One region of the Streptomyces sp. NPDC059248 genome, then DNA from elsewhere that is predicted to be linked to it. Evidence: riboswitches for the same ligand, from Rfam matches in the RefSeq annotation. Region 1 holds a riboswitch; each other region holds the start of a gene.
The links. A riboswitch is a leader RNA that binds a small molecule or an ion and turns the genes downstream of it on or off. The one in region 1 is predicted to bind cyclic di-AMP.
Positions count from the first base shown of each region.

Region 2: linked by a shared signal. The riboswitch ahead of ACFXG1_RS19260 (M23 family metallopeptidase) and the one ahead of ACFXG1_RS24050 (C40 family peptidase) in region 1 are both predicted to bind cyclic di-AMP.
Region 3: linked by a shared signal. The riboswitch ahead of ACFXG1_RS12060 (transglycosylase family protein) and the one ahead of ACFXG1_RS24050 (C40 family peptidase) in region 1 are both predicted to bind cyclic di-AMP.

Region 1 is NZ_JBHYZV010000061.1:20,450-22,703, forward strand. It holds gene ACFXG1_RS24040 (ATP-dependent Clp protease proteolytic subunit) at 1-213, shown strand, start outside; gene ACFXG1_RS24045 (hypothetical protein) at 210-530, shown strand; cyclic di-AMP (ydaO/yuaA leader) riboswitch at 879-1,040, shown strand; gene ACFXG1_RS24050 (C40 family peptidase) at 1,044-1,523, shown strand; gene ACFXG1_RS24055 (ATP-binding protein) at 1,705-2,169, opposite strand.
Region 2 is NZ_JBHYZV010000041.1:59,619-61,872, forward strand. It holds gene ACFXG1_RS19255 (PP2C family protein-serine/threonine phosphatase) at 1-954, shown strand, start outside; cyclic di-AMP (ydaO/yuaA leader) riboswitch at 1,261-1,407, shown strand; gene ACFXG1_RS19260 (M23 family metallopeptidase) at 1,419-2,254, shown strand, end outside.
Region 3 is NZ_JBHYZV010000022.1:49,329-51,582, forward strand. It holds gene ACFXG1_RS12055 (transglycosylase family protein) at 1-715, shown strand, start outside; cyclic di-AMP (ydaO/yuaA leader) riboswitch at 1,004-1,184, shown strand; gene ACFXG1_RS12060 (transglycosylase family protein) at 1,189-1,902, shown strand.

The sequences.
Region 1 (2,254 bases):
CCGTCCGATCTGGAGATCGGGGCACGGGAACTGCTGCGCCAGCGCGCCCAGACCGTGGAGTTGCTGGCCCGCCACACCGGCCGCGAGGAGGAGCTGATCGCGGCGGATCTGGAGCGCGACCTCTTCCTGGACGCGGCGAGCGCACGGGAGTACGGCCTGGTGGACCATGTGATCGACAGCCGGAAGGCGTCCCGGTCCGGCGGCTCGCGATGACCCCGTCCGTCCCCCGGCCCGAGCTTCCACCCCTGCCCCCGCTCACCCGCGCCGAGGGGGAGTTGCTCGACGCCTATCTCGCCGTCGCCGATCTGGTCGGGCGGATCAACCCGGCCCGCTCGGAACACACCTACGGCGCACTGCGCGCCGCGCAGGCCCTGGTGGCGCGGGCGATCGAGCTCCGGGACGCCCTGACGCTGATGCACCACCGGGGGGAGAGCGAGCTGCATACCGCGACCCTCGCCAGGGCCCTGCGCGTCCTCGACGGCGAAAGGCGGACATTCCGCGTCACGATTCCCGTACCGCCGCCGCGCTGACGATCCGTCGACCGTCCGTCAACCGCCGAACGAGTGGGATAACTCCTCCCTCGATCGGTGGAGTCGGACCACGGGTAACAACTACGGTCGAGTTGCGCCGGAGCGACGATCCCTCTAACGGACAGTCGTATTCCCGGCCTGGTAAGGGGCCCTTCGGGCGTCCATGACGGGCCGTCGGGACGGTCGGATTCATACGAACGGCGCATTCGTGTTGAAACTCACATATCGCCGTTTTGACTTCGAAATCCGGCACTTGATGGGTCAAGATCCGGGGGACGACAAGCCCCCGTCACCTCGGCGGGGCGGTCCGGGCGGACGCCGAGTCCTGCCGCTGTCCCGGATGACTGGTCGACAGAAGTGCATTCGGCAGGAGTGGAGGACCCAGGCAGTACGGGGCCGCCGGAGCGATCGATCCGGATGTCCCTCGGGGTGAAGCCGCGTCAGCGGCCGGGCACCTTCGTCCGCCCGAACCCGACAGGTCATCCTTCACAGGCGGCTGACGAAGGGTTGCGCATGAGTGCGCAGATGAACGTCCCGTCTCTGCTCAGCCGGGCGGGCGCCGTGTCCGCACTGACCGTCGCGGCGCTCGGTGGCTCGATGCTCGTACCGGGCGGAACGCCGGAGGCACAGGCCGCCGCCACGGCGCACGCGGGCAAGGCGCTCAAGGTCGCCGCGTCCAAGAAGGGGGCACCGTACAGGTACGGTGCGGTGGGCCCGTCCCGCTTCGACTGCTCGGGGCTGACGGTCTACTCGTACAAGCAGGCGGGCAAGAAGCTTCCGCGGACCGCCCAGCAGCAGTACAACAAGACCCGCAAGATCTCCGTGAAGTCGCGTCAGGCCGGGGACCTGGTCTTCTTCCACGGCCGGGGTGGTGTCTACCACGTGGGGATATACGCCGGGAAGGGGAAGATCTGGCACTCGCCCAAGAGGGGTTCGTGGGTGAAGCTGGACAAGATCTGGACCAAGAGCGTCTCCTACGGGCGCGTCAAGTGACAGCCCCGCGGAACTGAGCCCTACGCCGGCTCCGGGGCGCCGGCTCCGGGACCGGAGCAGGTCCGGTGGCCCCCGAGGCGCCTCGGGGGCTTCCGGCGGCCTTACCGCCCGGTCCCGGGCTTCCCCGGCCCTCTCCGACCCGGCGGGGTTCCCGGCCGCCGGAGAGGCGGCGTTCCGCGCGTTACGGCGCGCCGGTCCGGTCCGTCCGGCCGTACCCGTCCGGTACGGCCGGGGCCCACGGCAGGGCCACCCAGACCGTCTTACCGCCGTCCGGGGTCGGAGTGACCGTCAGCCGGCCGCCGCTGTGGGCGGTGAGGCTGCGGACGATGACCATGCCCCGGCCGTTGTCCTGCCGGACGGCGGCGGGCAGCCGCTGCGGCCGCCGGGGATGGCTGTCCGTCACCCCGATCCTCAGCTCCTCGTCCCGCTCCAGCAGCAGATCCACGGTGAAGGTCGGCGACTGGCCGAAGGTGTGCTGCACCGCGTTGGTCGTCAGCTCGGAGACGATCAGCCGGACCGTGTCGACGGCTTCCCCGCCGGGCGGCAGACCCCACTCCGTGACGACGTCGGTGACATGTCCGCGTGCCACGGACACCGACGCCGGGTCGCTGGGCAGGGTGATCGAGCTCTCCAGAAGATCCGCCATGGCGACGCCGTCCCTTTCCAGCCGCGGCCGTGCTTTCCGACGCCCCCGCTGCCCGGCCTCCGCCGGGCAGGCGGAAGACCGCGCG
Region 2 (2,254 bases), on a different contig from region 1:
GACCTCTACAACGACGTCCTCGACGAGACCCAGGCGTATACCGAGCTGACCACCGTCGTCACCGTCTCGGCGCTCGCCCTCTTCATCAACCGGGTCGTCACCCGGGGCAATGAGCGGCTCGCCTCCGCCCGGGTGATCGCCGAGACCGCGCAGCGCGCCGTGCTGCCCACCCCCGCCGAGGAGATCGGCGGGCTGCGGGTCGCCGCCCGGTACGAGGCCGCGCTCGCCGACGCCTTCATCGGCGGCGACCTCTTCGCCGTCCAGGACACCCCGCACGGGGTGCGCCTGGTGGTGGGCGACGTCCGGGGCAAGGGCCTGGGGGCGGTGGAGGCGGTGGCCGTCCTCATCGGCGCCTTTCGGGAGTCCGCCGAGCGGGAGCCGACGCTGGAGGAGGTCGCCGACCGGCTGGAGCAGGCGCTGGTACGGGAGGGCCTGCGGCGCGGAGGGCCCGACGAGCGGGCCGACGAGAACATCGCCCACTTCGAGGGGTTCGCGACCGTGGTGCTCGCCGAGATCCCGCGCGGGACGGGGATCGTACGGATGCTCAACCGCGGGCACCCCGATCCGCTGCTGCTCCACGGTGACGGCCGGGCGAGGTTTCTGCCGCCGGACGACGCGGCCCTGCCGCTGGGGATGCGCGAGCTGGGGGAGTGGCCGGGGCGGACCGAGACCCATCCGATGCCCGAGGGGTCGACCCTGCTGCTGTACACCGACGGGCTCTCCGAGGCGCGGAACGCGGCGGGGGACTTCTACGAGCCGGGGGCGCGGCTCGGGGGCCGGGTGTTCCCGGGGCCCGGGGAGCTGCTGGACGCGCTCGTCGACGACGTGCGGCGGCACACGGCCGGCGGGGCGACGGACGACATGGCGCTGCTGGCCGTCGCCCGGCCGGCGGTCGACGACCCGTCCGACCCCGGTCGACCCCGGGGACAGGCGGCGCTCCGGGGTCTTGGATAAAGACTTGACCAACCCTTCGCCAAGTATCCGAGCCTATGTGCCATTGCACGGCCGTTTTCTCGACCGAGGGTAACCGCGTCGTCGCTGTGGATATACCGATTGACGATCCGTCAGTGCCGGGGTCCGTGTCGACGGGGTGTCAGGTCGATGATCCGCGGGGTGACTCGCCCGATTTGACGATCTTCTGTCCTGGTTGATCCACCGGTCGGGTTTAACGATCATCAGGAACGGCTTGGAAAACATTCCCGGTGTCTATTAACGTTCGATAACGCAGCACGGTCGTCCCAGTCGCCGTCAGGGTGGCTCCGTGCTGATGCGCCGAATCCCGTCAGGGAACCGGGGAACCACTTCTTGGGGTGAATCGGGTGCCTCCGCAGCCTGCGGAGACACGCGTAGGAGACCTTCCTGCTCCGAACCCGTCAGCTAACCCGGTAGGCGAGAAGGAAGGAAAGGAGTACGCCTCAGTGGCGTCCAACAGCCCTGCCCCGCAGGCCCCCGCAGGCCCCGGGTATCTGCACTCCGGCTTCCGTGAGGACGGCGGGCCCGAGCGGTCCACCGACGAGTGGAACCCCAGCGCCGAGACGATCGCCTCCAACCGGGGCAAGCACCGCGTACTGCGCCAGCAGCGCCGGGCCTTCGCCCGTAGCTCCACCGTTCTCGGTGTCGGTGTGATCGCCGCCGTCGGCGCGGGCGGTATCGCCACCGCGCAGGACAAGGCCCCGATCTCCATATCCCTCCCCGACGGTCTCGGCGGCGAGGACGAGGGTCCCGCCCCGGCCGGTCTCGCCACGATGGGCGCCCCCGGCGCCCAGGTCGAGGAGGCCGACGCCGCCGCCGGTGACGCCCTGCGCTCCCGGATCCTCCAGCAGGCCGAGCAGCAGCAGGCCGTGGCCGACGCCGAGCGCCGCGCCGCCGCCGAGAAGGCCGCCGCCGAACAGGCCGCCGAGGACGCGATGAAGGCGTCCGCCGACGCCAAGAAGAAGGCGGACGACGCGAAGAAGAAGGCCGCGGAGGAAGCCAAGAAGAAGGCGGAGGCCGACCGGATCGCCAAGCTGGCGAAGAGCTTCGCCCTCCCCACCTCGAACTACATCATCACCTCGACCTACGGTCAGTCCGGTTCGATGTGGTCCTCGGGCTCGCACACCGGTACCGACTTCGCCGCCGCCGCAGGTACGCCGACCAAGGCCGTCGGCGCGGGCACCATCAAGTCCGCGGGCATGGCGGGCGCGTACGGCTACCAGATCATCCTCCAGCTGAACGACGGCACCGAGGTGATGTACGCCCACCTGTCGTCGATCAA
Region 3 (2,254 bases), on a different contig from region 1:
CGTGGCCGAGAAGGTGCTCGCGGCGCAGGGCGAGAAGGCGTGGCCGTCGTGCGGGGCGAACGCCGGGCTCGGGGCCGACGCGGGGACCGGGGTCGACCCGGGCGCCGAGCCGGTGCCGACGGGGCCGGCCGCCAAGCGTGCGGCGGACGCCGCCAAGGAGACCGCTCCGGCGGAGCCGCGTGAGGCGGGTGGGAAGCCCGCCGGGATCGCGAAGCCGAAAACGGACGCCGCGGGCGCGCCGGACGCCGCCAAGGAGAAGAAGGAGGCGTCCGGCACCGGCAAGCACCGCGGTCCGGCCGCGCAGGAGCCCGGTACGGCGGCGGACGGCGCCCCGGAGGGCACCGCGGGCGCCGAGGCCGGGGCGACCCCGGACGCGTCGGCCGTGGAGACCATCGACCCGTCCCGGATGTCCGGTCCGGACCGGACATCCCGGAGTGACACTCCCGGGCGCGCCGACGCGCGGAACCAGGGCGACCCGGGCACCGCGGGCAAGACGGGTATGGCGGACAACAAGGCCGGTGGGGACAGTACGGCTGAAGCCGGGCCGAAGGACGGTACGTACACCGTCCGCTCCGGCGACAACCTCTGGGCCATCGCGGAGGAGAGGGACGTCCCCGGCGGCTGGCCGGCGCTGTACGAGGCCAATCAGAAGGTGGTCGGAGCTGACCCGGACCTCATCCTGCCTGGCCAGAGCCTCGATCTTCAGCCGAAGTAGCCTCCGGCGAGACCGAACTGACGTAGTGGTTTGCTGCTAAATGTCGGGTTTCGCATAAGTGAGACATGAGTCTCTTCGGCCCGATCGCGCCTCCGGCCCTTCCGGAATCGGCGATTCCGTGTGTCACCTGCGGAAACGCAAGGTTCCGGAGGGGCGGGATGGGTGATTTGACCCCGATGTTCCGTCTTTGAAGAACGGGGACGGCTGTGACTACGGTCTGGACCGCTCGCCAAAGCGGGCACCACTGACCGTCACGCCGAATCCTGCCGTCGGTCGGGGGGAACAGTCGTCGCGACAGCGCCGAAGGCAGGAGCGGGGGACCCAGGTTTGTGCCGGTCCCGTCCGGAGCCCGTGAGGGCGAAGGGCACCCGGCTCGGGGTGAAGCCGTACGACCCGGGGGTCGTACGGCCGGGCAACTCACCACGCCCGAACCCGACAGCTCACCTCGTAGGCGTCGGTGAGGGAGATCCGTCATGCTGTTCGCCAGCAAGGGCAAGCACCGCCGTCCGTCCAAGGCCGCCAAGTTCGCCGCTTTCGCCGGGATCACCGGTGCCGCCATCGCCGCCCCGCTGATGGGCGCCACCTCCGCCTCCGCCGCCACCGCCGCCGAGTGGGACAAGGTCGCCCAGTGCGAGTCCGGCGGCAACTGGTCCATCAACACCGGCAACGGCTACTACGGCGGACTCCAGTTCTCGCCGTCCACCTGGGCCGCCTTCGGTGGCACGGCGTACGCGTCCAACGCGCACCTCGCCTCCAAGGCGCAGCAGATCGAGATCGCCGAGAAGGTCCTCGACGGCCAGGGCAAGGGTGCCTGGCCTTCCTGTGGTGTCGGCCTGTCCAACGCCCCGTACGGCGGCGGCGCGGCCGAGCAGGCCCCCGCCCAGCCGAAGCAGGAGCAGCCGAAGCAGCAGGCCGCGCCGAAGCAGGAGAAGCGCGCCGAGGCCCCGACCACCCGCTCCGAGCGCGCCGAGGCCCCGAAGAAGGCCGAGTCGAAGAAGGCCCAGGGTCCGGCCAAGAGCTTCCTCAAGGGCGACGGCACCTACGAGGTCAAGGCCGGCGACACGCTGAGCAAGATCGCCGAGGCCGAGCAGGTCGAGGGCGGCTGGCAGAAGCTGTTCACGCTGAACGAGGACATCGTCGACAACGCCGACGTCATCTTCCCGGGCCAGCTTCTCCACCTGGGCTGATCCCCGTACGGACCCCGGGCCGCCGCCGTCCCCGCGGCGGCCCACCCCCCACGGGTCCGTCCCCCTGTGCCCGACAGTCGAGCCGCCCCCGGGCGCTCCGGCGCGGGCACGCCCCCGCCCCGGGCCGGCGCGACTTCCCCCGTACGCGCCGGTCCGGGGCTCCCCCTTTTCCGCGCCGGACGGCCGTGCCGACAGCCGGTCCTTACACCCGTCTGAGCGGGCAGGGGCGCAGGTGAGAGCCCTTACCGGCGGGTAGCGGCGCGGGTGCGCCGCCCATCGGGATTCTTCGCACTCTTTTTCGTCCCAGGGGGCGGGCATCGGCGGGCCGACACCCCCCGTCCGGTTAGGCTCG